3 regions of the Vallitalea pronyensis genome follow, and region 2 is predicted to be linked to each of the others. Evidence: riboswitches for the same ligand, from Rfam matches in the RefSeq annotation. Region 2 holds a riboswitch; each other region holds the start of a gene.

Region 1 (4,400 bases), 120 kb from region 2:
TAACTTCATCTCGCGTAAGGGATTCTGTATCTCGCCCTACTAAGTAGGAGAGTTGTTTCCTTGCCAGAATCAAATCTTGTTGTTCCAAGGCTTTCCATACTTTTAGTACCTCATCCTTAAGGCATTTAGCTGCTAAAGATGTATAAAGAAGATAGATGGTCATCAGGTCTTTCACATAAGGGTGTATCCCATAACCCAATTGCAACAAAAGGGTGATGACACCTGCTGTTACCCCTACTGTTCCCAATAATAGTAGAAAACCACCTATTTTAAGGGGTATCCTGCTTTTTCGGATACGCTTCTCTAGCCAACTGATTAATTTCCCTATATAGATAATGGGATGAGGGATCCTAACAGGATCACCGAAGATTAAGTCTAATGCCATTGCTATGCCTATCATGCTGATTGCTTTTACCACGTCTACACCTCTTTACTGGCTTCTATTCTGTCAAAAACACCATGAAACACCTTGTATTCTCTACCATACTTTTGATGTATTGTTATCCTATACACCATCCGTATCCATTATTTATAGATAATCTCCTTAATGGCATCCATATCCATATGCTCTCGAACAAGCTTAGCCAGCTTATCGTACTCCATGTCTTTTTCCTTGGCAAAATCCACATCGGTTCTTTTTTCTAAACCTTTTTTCTCTCGTATATCATTCAAGATAAGATTGCGCCATTCATCGTTATCAAATATACCATGGAGATAAGTGCCCATAACGTCCTTGCGCTCACTAATTGCACCATCACAACGGCCATCTTCCAACTGGATAAAAGGCTCACATCCATCCAGTAATTCTGTCTTGCCCATATGTATCTCATAGCCACCCACTAGAAGATGCTGATGATCCGCTCCAAAAGGTGATGTGGTCAGCAGCCTTCCTTTTACTTGGGTGGTTTGCTTGATTTCTTCCATATGAGTTGCCATATGCAGCAAGCCTAATCCATTAATACTGGACATGGCCGTTTCTACACCTTTTTCATCTTCTATGGTATCCCCTAGCATCTGGTAACCGCCACAGATACCGATGATGGGTACTTGTCTTCTATGAGCACGATAAATGCCTTCTTTCATGGCCGAGTTATGGAGATAAGCCATATCTTTAATGGTGCTCTTACTGCCAGGTATGACTAACAAATCAATGCCTTGAAAATCCTTTTCATCTTTTATGTATCTTACTGTCACATCGTCTTCTAATTCAAAAACAGTAAAATCAGTGAAGTTAGACATATAAGGCAAACGTATAACACCAATGATGATTGCCGCCTCTTCCTGACGGTCAAATCGTTCCGTTACACTATCCTCATCATCTATTTTCAGAGGTTCATAAGGAATAACACCCAGACAAGGTAATTGTAATTTCTCATAGAACATATCGATTCCCGGCTGAAGAATGTTCACATCCCCACGGAACTTGTTAATGATGTATCCTTTGATGCGTTTTCTTTCTTCTGGTTCCAAAAGCATAACTGTGCCATAGATGGAAGCAAACACCCCACCCTTATCAATATCACCAATTAGAATGACTGGAGCATCCACCATGTCAGCCATGCCCATGTTGACAACATCGTTTTCCCTTAGGTTAATTTCTGCCGGACTTCCTGCTCCTTCTATGACAATCACGTCATACGTCTCTTCTAACTGGTGATAGGCATTCATGATCTCTTCCTTGAAGGTTTTTTTAAGACTAAAATACTCACTTGCAGTCATATTTTTATGTATCTTACCATTAAGTATAACCTGACTGCCCACATCACTTGTGGGTTTTAACAATATTGGATTCATGGCTACATGTGGTTCAACCCTTGCTGCTTCTGCTTGTACCACTTGTGCTCTTCCCATTTCTTTACCATCTTTTGTAACAAATGAGTTAAGGGCCATGTTCTGTGATTTAAAAGGCGCAACGGATACACCATCATCATTTAGTATACGGCATAATGCTGCCGTTAAGATACTCTTTCCTACTGTGGAACCAGTTCCTTGAAACATGATATTATGACTCATTGTATTCACTCCACTTTCATCTTGCTGGATGGAAGGCATGTTCCTTAGAAGATGCAACACCATCAAGTTTATTATTATTCAGTTATTCATGGAAGGATATATGATGGATTTGTCTTAAGAAAGGATGCTATGATAATGCTTTTGCTTATGTCATATCATCAAAGAAAGTATAAAAACAAACCCATATTTCCACTCGCAATTGGGATGGTTAGCACCCTAGACAAGTATCCTGACTTATACCTCAAACCTGATGCACATCCTTCCCAAATAGCAACCTATTCAGTGGTTTCCTGCGCATGAGTTAGTACATACAGTAGCGGTGGCTGTGCTGGACTTTCACCAGCTTCCTTGCAACTTAGTGTGCTTCTTGGGCTGTCTCATCCAAACGAAATAACGTGTATATCATGTTTTTATGTGACAGCCTCATTATTCAATTTACGTCATACTCTTAACCCATTATATGCTATTCTAGCAACAAAATCAATAAATACTTATATTATTTAAGCATAGCTAATATTTAGCAAACATGAAAGATATAACGCATAACAATGATGGCTTAAGTAATCTACGTACAAGTTAAGAATAAACCCTAAGTATTTGATGAACAATATGGTGTTAATAGACATCATCATCCAATTCGGATACAAACACCAATTCTATACGCCGTTCAGCAAATTCCTCCCGCATCTCCTCGATTGCCTCTGCCATAGCTACGCCGCCTTCAATACCTACATGACCAATGGCTATTGCCTGACCTTTTTTTAAAGCCAAGTCTCCTGCTTTTCTTAACCGCTTAATCATGTGACTCTTGGGTTTTTGCCCATCTAAAAAAACGTTGTTATCATAACATAAGACACCCATTTCATCAGCTTTTTTCTTGGCTACTGTTTTATTGGATGTGCGACTGTCTACAAAATAATAGAGTCTCTTTTCTTTCACCACTTCAAAAATGCTTTCCATAATTTCTTCTTGGCAGCAGGCTTTTGAGCCCATATGAATATTAGCACCAATAGCATAGGGTACATCTGCTACTGCATCTTCTACCACTTTTCTAACTTCATTTTTCTTCATGTTGCATAGGATGGGGCGGGGTCCAAGCCAACTAAGGCTGCCACCCTTTGCTTCCATGGGCAGGTGGATAATCACTTCATATCCTAAGTCTTTCGCCTTGATGGCATCTTCTTTGGTAAATTCCATAAAGGGCATGACAGCAAAGGTTAGATGTTCATCAATGGTCATCATTTCTTCTACGCCTTCACGGGTTTGCCCAAAATCATCTATGATAATGGCTAATTTTCCACTGGTATTTTGAATACTGCATCGTATGGTATTGACATTGTATAGAATCATATACGCGATGAGATGAAGTATAATCATCAGGATGACAATTAATACTTTTCGATTGATTTTAATGAGATATAATTTTTTCATGGACGTCATGCTTTCTAAATTGTCTTGTTTTATTATATTATAGGTAGCGTCCACTTATTATATGATTGTGTATATTGTTTGTTAGGGGTAAAGGATTGTATCATGCTAATGGGTATAGTTATTAGTTTTGAGAGGGATAGCATAAAAAAATGGGCAAGATTAAAATTAAGATATATGGGTGTTTTATGCAGGTTATTAGAATGGATTTTTATGAGATTGATAAGAAAAAGAAGGGGTTAGTGGACAACGGAAGTTGAGTGAAACGATCGATGGTCATCATTCACTCACGTTACGTTTGTTGCTTTATTGGGTTTAAAGGAATGGCAACAAGCCGTAAAAATCGTTCATGATGACCATAGATCGTTTTTGTTTGTGTGCCACACGCTGGTTAGTAAAAACCGTAGTTTTAGCCAGTGTATGTTGATGTTTGTATGTGCTTATGATGTATGGGGTTGTATTTTGTATTATGGTTAGTCTGAAATAATAATTCACTGTTATGATGTAGGGCTATACATCATAACCATTGGGGTTATTGGTTTGCCAGCGCCATGAATCTCGGCACATGTCTTCGAGACTTTTCTTGGCTTTCCAGCCGAGAGCTGATAGTGCTTTAGATGGGTCTGCGTAGCAGGTAGCAATATCGCCTGGTCGTCTGGGTGTTATGGTGTAGGGGATAGTAACGCCTGTGGCTTTTTCAAAGTTGTGCACCACATCAAGGACGCTGACGCCTTTACCTGTGCCTAGGTTGTAGGCGTCAATGCCTGGTGATGTGATGACTTTTTCTAGGGCTTTTAGATGGCCGTTAGCTAAGTCTTCTACATGGATATAGTCTCTGACGCCTGTGCCATCATGCGTGTTGTAGTCATTGCCATAGATACTTAATTTTTCTCGTTTGCCGATGGCCACCTGTGTGATATAGGGCATGAGGTTATTGGGTATGCCGTTGGGGTCTTCGC
Region 2 (4,400 bases):
TATGATCTGGTAGTACAGCCCTTGCATCAACAATCTCAATATCGCCTGTTGGTGGTGGACTGATGGACTCGAGCACATCAATGTTTGAGTCTGCAATATGTGACATAACACCTTTTAGATGACCACAGGCATGATGTATTAATAATTTATCATGAGCATGAATGATATCACCCCACTGGTCAATTTCAGGTTTAATGTATTGCTCAAATATGCTAGGGCTAATGTTGGTTGTTGATGTATCTTCATAAAAGATAAAGCCCTCAGCTGATGATTTGCTACTTAATTCAACCATCTGTTTATTCTTATGGTTCATAGCCGATAAACACGCTTCTACGATATCTGGATAGTCAAAGGTTGCATAAGTTAAGTCAATGGTTCCACACCAGTGTTCCAGCAAAGATTGATAAGAGGTTTTTGCCATAACCCCTACAACAGGTAAATATAAACCATCATTTCCCAAACAAGCTTTATCTTTTTCAAAGGCAGAGATATTTTCTTCAAAGGTGATATGCTCGTATATATATTGCAGTGTTTTAAAATCCTCCTGTGATCGAACGGGATGAGTGGTGAGATACCATGTATTCCCCGTATCTGAATAGGTATGTAATAATGTTAGAGTACCTACAGGGGTGGTGTAACGGGTTTCTTTCATGTTACCTTTTACATTGGTACTTATGTCACAATGTTGATAGATGGGTTTGGCTAAGACATGAGAACCCCGAAAAAGCGGGTCAGCTCCAATGGATTGGTAATAGTTAAATTGACCCTTTTGTTTGATTGCTTCGTCTAGAAAATCCCAGTAATAGGCTAAAAAAGGCGCCCAGGGAATCCGATCAACCTCTTTTCCATAGATACTGTTGAGTAATCTCTCTTTTGGTTTCATGTGCATAACCTCACTTTCTATTTTAGGTTTATTGTACATGATGATAGAAGCTAAATACCATTTACAATATCATGATAAATTTGTATAATATCACCATAATGGATCCTCTAGATTAACCAGTAAGATTCTAGGTGGAACAAATAAAGGGTTCATGCGTCTAATAAGGGAAAGTCAAGGTAGGAGGGTTTTACATATGGAAGTGAAAGGATTATGGATGAAGTATATGTTTTTTGCATTAGTATTATCACTTAATATGTTAACAAGAGATGCATTGCCATTAAAGAGTACAAGGAGCCCTAATGTTCATGAATTAATGCAATCAGTACCTATGTGTACCATGTATTTCAAAGGGTCTGACCAGCATTGGAAAGGGGAGTATCAAGTCATAAATCAGGGAAAGCATAAACGGACACAATTACATCTCTATCGCATGTTTAAAGGTAGCAATACAGGCACTTTTAAATATATCATTGAAACTCCAAAAGGACCTATTATGGGTGAAAAAGCATTGACAGAGGGGAATAAATACACGGTTGAAGAGCTTCTTTTCTTTGAAAAGGATACTGCAATAAAAGTAGTGATTGAATGGGAGCATAAAAGATCAACATTGATATTGACAAATAGAATAACAGATGACGTCATCTTACCTGAAAAAGCATTGCAAAATTTTATGGATGCATTTGAAAATATAAAAGATATATCAAAAATTGATTTTTCAGATTTTAGAGGGAAAAAATGGTATGTTTCTTATTGGGAATCTAATGGTTTAGGAGGAAGCTCCTGTACAGTTCCAATCGATGCATTAACAGGGGAAGTAGGGCATCCCATGTGCACACAATAAACCATAATAAAGTTATGTTAATAATGGTTCATACACGCATATTCGTCAGGAATTAATATTTCTACTGAAAATACATTTACAACATCAACCTTAACTTGTATAATATCACCATGAAACGTTTTTTGAATAATAAAAGATGGGATATTATTGTCTCAAATAAAGCGGAATGTATGCCAGAATGGGACTGGTATACCAAAAAGAACAATTGGATAGGGTATCACTTATGGTACGTTGAATCAGGAGAAGCCACTGTAGAGACCAATGGTCGTATTACAAAACTGCTAGAAGGCGATGTCTATTTGTTTAATCTATTACAGGCTCATTATTGCCAACACAACCCGGATAAGCCATTAACGGTTTTAACCGTTTATTTTAGAGAAAGCGAGGGATTGCACCAGAATTATGGCCAGCATTTGGGCTCAACAAAGCTGATATACGATAATCCAATGTTTGTAAGAAAGCTGTTTGAGAATCTTAGAGCTGATTTCAAATCCGGTAATAGAGAAGAAGCATTAATCTGGCTTAATGCCATATTAAGTGAGCAGCTGCTCCAATTAAAAACAAGTGAAGTGAGCCGGATTAAGAAAATCGTGAATAGCATTAACAACAAACCAACTTACCCCTATACGCTGAGTTACTTAGCCAATCAATGCGGCTATTCAATCAATCACTTCTTACGATTATTTAAACAGGAAATAGGTGTTACACCTATGACTTATTGTCTTCAGGTGAAGATGAATTTGGCAAAACACTATATCTTATATAGTAATTATACCATCAATGAAATTGCAATCTTATGTGGATACAAGGATGTTGCCTATTTCTCAAAGCAATTTAAACAACTATCAGGTATGAGTCCATCGGTCTTTAGAAATGCTTTTATGACCCAACCAGATCAAACGAAATGATCATTAAGAAAAAGCATAAAAATTTACAAAAATTTATAAGAAAGACTTTTGACAAATTTTGTCTAAGGTGATAAACTGTTATCAATAAAAATGAATAGGGAAGATTTTATGGTGCTCATCATGAGAGAATAGGGAAAAAGGTGTAAGACCTTTGCAGCCCCCGCTACTGTAAGCATGACGAAATTCGTATACCACTGTCTGAGGATGGGAAGGTGAAGAGTAGGGTGATTGTAAGCCAGGAGACCTGCCATAAATGGACTCATACAACTTCGGAGGGAAGTCTGTTTGCTTTATGCGTTCTTCAGGTATATGAACTTTAGATACTCGATGTTAATTGGAGCATATACATATAAGCAAGGGATACTTTTGTCAAGGGTATCTCTTTTTTGTTTAGAAAAATACCCCATATCATGTCGTATTTGGTGTAAATAATAAGAAAACGGTGGAATGAGCATGAGAAAATACATTATAAGTAGAGGCATACAACTCATAATCGTGATGCTGCTGGCATCTTTTATTACCTTTTTATTGACATATATCAGCCCAAGTGATCCAGCTGAAATGATGTTAACGGCTCATGATGTTATACCAACAGAAGAATTATTAGAAAAAACGAGAGAGGAAATGGGACTTAATGACCCATTTATCGTACAGTATGGCAATTGGTTGATTGGTGTATTAAGAGGCAACTTAGGTTATTCATCTTCTGAAAGAGAACAAGTAGCAGTGGTCTTAGGTAGCCGGATGTTAATGACCATCCGGTTAGCGGTAGCTGCTATCGTGTTGTTAATTGTTTTTTCTCTTTCATTAGGGGTGTTATCTGCAGTTAAAATTCATACGTTCATTGATCAGGTGATTAAGGGCATTTCTTTTGCAGGCATATCCATGCCAAGTTTTTGGTTAGGGTTGATATTAATCTATTACTTTGTTGTGAAGCAGCGTTGGTTTACCATAACAAATCCATACGATCTTAATAGTGTTATACTACCAGCCTTAACGTTAGCGATACCATTATCTGGACGCTACATTCGCCAAATCAGGGCGGCAGTATTGGAACAGTACACAGAAGATTATGTGGTGGGGGCAAGAGCCCGAGGTATTCATGAAATGAGAATAATGAAGAAGCATATATTACCCAATGCCCTAAAGAGCATCATTACCTTACTGGGCTTATCCATTGCTGTTCTCTTAGGAGGTACCGTTATTGTTGAAAATATTTTTTCTTGGCCGGGTCTAGGTTCCATGGCACTTAATGCCGTCACCTATAGGGATTACGCCTTGTTGCAGGGTTATGTATTATTTATGGCATTTATCTATGTAAGCATTAACTTCTTAGTCGATGTGACAACACAGTTACTTGACCCAAGAGTTCGGTTAGGAGGCTATCAAGATGACGTTTAAAAGAAAGAAAGTCTTTTTTGTGATGATTGCTTCCATTGCTGTTCTAGCCATTATTTTTTCAATGATTGCACCCTTATTAGCACCCAATGACCCATTAGCAACGGACTTTGCCAATATCTTACAGGAGCCCAGTGAACAATACCCTTTTGGGACAGATCAGGTAGGAAGGTGCATTTATTCAAGAATCTTACATGGTGCTCGTGTATCGCTTGGAACAACGATTTTATTATTGGGTATTATCTTCGTTTTAGGTTTAACCCTGGGCATTGTTTCTGGATTAGCAGGAGGATTTGTGGATACAGCCATCATGCGGATGGCTGACACAGTATTGGCATTTCCTGATATTGTGTTTGCCATTGCCATTGTA
Region 3 (4,400 bases), 740 kb from region 2:
TAGTAAAGGAAAGATAATATAAACTTTACCCTATAGTTTAATATATTTTACTTCATGGATAATTGGACATGTTTTTATGGAATTATTTACAGAATAAGGCCATTGCATATATTTCTAGAAAACATTGAATGAAGGGTGAAGGATTTTGAAGAATAGAGGCGATAGACATGGATTTATTTGATATGATGCGGGAAAAAACATTAGAAACAGAGTCACCCTTAGCTGCAAGATTACGACCTACCACCATTGAAGAGGTTGTGGGACAAGAACATATTATAGGAAAAGGAAAATTGCTTTATAGAGCCATCAAAGCAGACAAGCTTGGCTCCTTAATTTTCTATGGCCCACCTGGAACAGGTAAAACCACCTTGGCAAAGGTTATTGCCAACACAACAAAATCTGAATTTGTTCAACTTAATGCAACGGTGGCTGGTAAAAAGGATATCCAGAAAGTAGTGGAAGAAGCATCCAGCAGGTTAGGCATGACTTTAGGTAAGACCATCCTATTTATTGATGAGATTCATCGATTTAATAAAGCACAACAAGATGCACTATTGCCTTATGTGGAAGATGGTACCATCACACTCATCGGTGCAACCACAGAGAATCCATATTTTGAAGTGAATAATGCCTTGGTATCCAGGTCAAGGATATTTGAATTAAAACCACTATCCAAGGAAGCGATACGTATACTTATACGTCGAGCTGTCACGGATAAAGAGAAAGGGATGGGGAATATAGAAGCCCATATTGAAGAAGATGCCCTTGATTTCTTAGCTGATCGGGCTAATGGTGATGCAAGAGCAGCACTGAATGCTATAGAATTAGGTATCTTGACAACAGAGCCTAATGGACAAGGCATCATTCATATTGACTTAGATGTGGCCAGTGAATGCATCCAAAAGAGAGTCATTCATTACGATAAAGATGGCGATAATCATTATGACACCATATCAGCTTTTATAAAAAGCATGCGGGGGTCCGACCCAGATGCAGCCGTTTACTATCTGGCAAAGATGATCTATGCAGGAGAAGACCCCAAATTTATTGCAAGACGTATTGTCATCTGTGCGGCGGAAGATGTAGGTAATGCAGATCCTAACGCCATTCAAGTAGCCATGGCAGCGGCAGATGCCGTTAACTTTATCGGCATGCCTGAAGGACGCATTATTTTATCACAGGCAGCTACCTATGTGGCTTGCGCACCTAAAAGCAATGCAGCATATGTGGCCATTAACAAAGCATTAGAAGATGTAAAACGTATACAAGTGCATACCATACCGCCATATTTACAAGATGCCAGTTATGGGGGAGCCAGAGACTTAGGTCATGGCATTGGCTATCAATATGCTCATAATTTTGAAAACCACTATGTGGACCAGCAATACCTGCCCGATGAATTAGTGGGTAAGGAATATTACCATATAACTGAACAGGGTTATGAGAAGACGATTAAGGAACATTTTAAGAAGATAAAAGGGAATGATTAATACCATGCAGATATTGACAGGGTATATTTGTTGTCCTATTAAACAATTTCTTCTTGACATATTCTCATTACGGCTTATAATGAAGGTATCTAGTAAAACTAGAAGATACAATTTCATAGTAAAAGGTGCTTGTCAACACAAGTTAAAAGGGAAAGTGGTTAAAATCCACTACAGCCCCCGCTACTGTAATTGGTGATGAAATCTCATAAGCCATTGGGAAACCGAGAAGGCGAGAAAGTAAGATGAACCATGAGTCAGGAAACCTGCCTTTTAAACGTTTTAAGCTTTCGGTGGGAAGGTGTAGATAACATAAGAATGAATAATCTACTGTGCCGATGCACAGTTTTTTTATTGATATAATACGCTACTGTTACCTATGCTTTTCAATAACAAGACACTACCATGAAAGCAGTAAAATCAAAAAGAGGAAAGTATAAGGAGGACATGTAACATGAAAAAAGGGATAAGATTATGGATATCCATATTATTAATCGTTGGGCTAATGGTATTCGGTTTAGTTGCTTGTGGTGAGAAGAAGGCAACAGATGATACCTATCAAGATGCTAATAATCCGGTTGAACAAGAAGAGGATAAAGCGCAAGATGAGCAACAAGAGAAGGATACAACAGAAGATCAAGAAAACGCATCAGATGAAGCTGAGGGTGACTATTACCCCATAACCATACAAGATCGTTTTGGAAAAGATGTTGTCATTGAACAAGAACCAGAAAAGATCATCTCCATTTCACCAGAAATGACAGAAACCCTTTTCGCAATAGGCGTAGGTGATAAAGTCATTGGAAGAACAGATTATTGTGATTATCCAAGTGACGTATTATCCATTGAATCCATAGGGAGTTTAACTGAACCCAATATAGAGAAGATCATTGAATCAGGAGCCGATGTGGTATTTGCTTCTTCCCATGTGAATGATGAATCCGTTGCTCAATTAAATGAGCAAGGTGTAAAGGTGGTTGCCTTATCATGGAATGAAAATCTTGAGGGTGTATATGGTTATATGACAACCATTGGTCAAGTGGTTAATCGTACACAGGAGACAGAAGATTTGGTAACGAAGATGAAAGAAATCTTTGACCAATATACCAAAGCAGTGGCTGATCTTGAAAAGCCTACGGCTTATTTTATCACAGGATTTGGTGAATATGGTGATTTTGCAGCTACAGGCGATACGTTCCTTGGTCAACTCATTGAAATGGCTGGTGCAGAGAATGCAGCTGCAGACGGTACCATGTGGAGTTATAGTATTGAGAAATTAGTGGAGAAAGATCCTCAGTACCTGATGTGTTCTTCTTCATACAATAGTAAACAGCAAATTGAAGGATTAGAAGGTTATAAAACATTAACAGCTGTTAAAGAAGGTCATTTATATGAAGTGGATGAAAATCTATTTTTTAGACAAGGACCAAGGTTGGCAGATGGTTTTGCACGATTAGTAGAGATATTCCATCCAGAAGCAGCAAAAATTGATATTGGCAAAGAGTAATGAACATGCAATAAACGACTTAGGAAAGATAACAAAGTGGGTAGACATATGGTAAAAAAAAGCTACATGAATATGAACTTAATTATATTAACATTGGTTATGATGATATTGGTTGTGCTCTTGGCTCTTGGTTTTGGGGCGGTAAACGTTAATTTTATGAACACCTTAAAGATCGTGGGACATCATATTCCAAAACTTGATCAGATTATATCGTTAGATGGTATTAAAGCGTCTCATGTAACGATTATTATGGATTTACGACTGCCTCGTATTATCGTAGCCTTGTTTACAGGTGCTGCACTGGCTATTGTTGGATGTGCTTTTCAAGGTGTATTCAAAAATCCTATGGCAGACCCGTTTGTTATTGGTATTTCATCAGGTGCTGCCCTCGGTGCAACCATCGGATTAATCCTTAACTTGAGCAGTAATGTATTTGGGTTTACTGGGGTGAGTATATGTGCTTTTTTTGGCGCTTTGGTTACGGTACTTGTTGTGCTGAAGATAGCAGCCATACAAAAGAAATTACCCACCACCACTTTACTATTAGCAGGGATATCCATTAACTATCTATTTTCTGCATTGATTTCATTGTTGATGATTCTGAATCGGCATAAATTAGAGAGTGTCTATTTGTGGACATTAGGTAGTTTTAATGCATCCAAATGGAGTGAAGTCATGCTCATTATACCCGTTGTGGTGATCGGTTCTGCTATCTTGTGGATGTATTCTAAGGAACTTAACATTATGCTCCTTGGTGATGATGATGCAAGTACCTTAGGTATTCATGTCCATCGTACCAAGAAAATCATACTATGTGTCTCCTCGTTAATGGTAGCCGTAGTGGTATCCGCAAGTGGCATTATAGCCTTTGTGGGGTTAATTATTCCCCATACCGTTAGGATACTAAGTGGCCCTAACCATAAGCGTTTGATACCTCTTGCCATGATTGTCGGTGGTATATTTATGGTGATTTGCGACACCATTGCACGTACAGTTATTTCACCAGCAGAGTTATCTGTGGGTATTATTACATCGTTATTCGGTGTACCATTTTTCTTAGGTTTACTCTACCAGAGTAAGAAAAAAATGGTATAAATAAATAGGACATTAAAAGGGTGAAGTCTATGAATTGTGTGGTTCAAACAGAAAAATTAGATTTTAGTTACGGCGAAAGAAGCATATTGGAGAATTTGTCCATTCAGATGAAGAAAGGGTTATTCTATAGCATCATTGGTCCTAATGGCTCTGGAAAGACCACTTTGCTGAAACTCATTGCTCGTCTATTACCAACAGAACATAAGCGTGTATTTATTAATGGTGATGACATTGATAAGCTTAAGCCAAAAGATATGGCTAAACGTGTATCGGTAGTACCTCAAATAACAGATATGCAATATGAATTTTCT

Evidence for each region. A riboswitch is a leader RNA that binds a small molecule or an ion and turns the genes downstream of it on or off. The one in region 2 is predicted to bind cobalamin.
Region 1: linked by a shared signal. The riboswitch ahead of HZI73_RS23835 (cobyric acid synthase) and the one ahead of nikB (nickel ABC transporter permease) in region 2 are both predicted to bind cobalamin.
Region 3: linked by a shared signal. The riboswitch ahead of HZI73_RS21140 (ABC transporter substrate-binding protein) and the one ahead of nikB (nickel ABC transporter permease) in region 2 are both predicted to bind cobalamin.

The regions. Positions count from the first base shown of each region.
Region 1 is NZ_CP058649.1:5,702,213-5,706,612, forward strand. Features, by position in the region: gene cbiB (adenosylcobinamide-phosphate synthase CbiB) at 1-400, opposite strand, end outside; gene HZI73_RS23835 (cobyric acid synthase) at 526-2,013, opposite strand; cobalamin riboswitch at 2,216-2,387, opposite strand; gene HZI73_RS23840 (divergent polysaccharide deacetylase family protein) at 2,629-3,444, opposite strand; gene galE (UDP-glucose 4-epimerase GalE) at 3,952-4,400, opposite strand, start outside.
Region 2 is NZ_CP058649.1:5,821,348-5,825,747, reverse strand. Features, by position in the region: gene HZI73_RS24370 (uroporphyrinogen decarboxylase family protein) at 1-883, opposite strand, end outside; gene HZI73_RS24365 (hypothetical protein) at 1,077-1,724, shown strand; gene HZI73_RS24360 (AraC family transcriptional regulator) at 1,835-2,632, shown strand; cobalamin riboswitch at 2,725-2,898, shown strand; gene nikB (nickel ABC transporter permease) at 3,086-4,033, shown strand; gene nikC (nickel transporter permease) at 4,023-4,400, shown strand, end outside.
Region 3 is NZ_CP058649.1:5,082,774-5,087,173, reverse strand. Features, by position in the region: gene HZI73_RS21145 (replication-associated recombination protein A) at 168-1,490, shown strand; cobalamin riboswitch at 1,597-1,775, shown strand; gene HZI73_RS21140 (ABC transporter substrate-binding protein) at 1,942-2,994, shown strand; gene HZI73_RS21135 (FecCD family ABC transporter permease) at 3,043-4,089, shown strand; gene HZI73_RS21130 (ABC transporter ATP-binding protein) at 4,119-4,400, shown strand, end outside.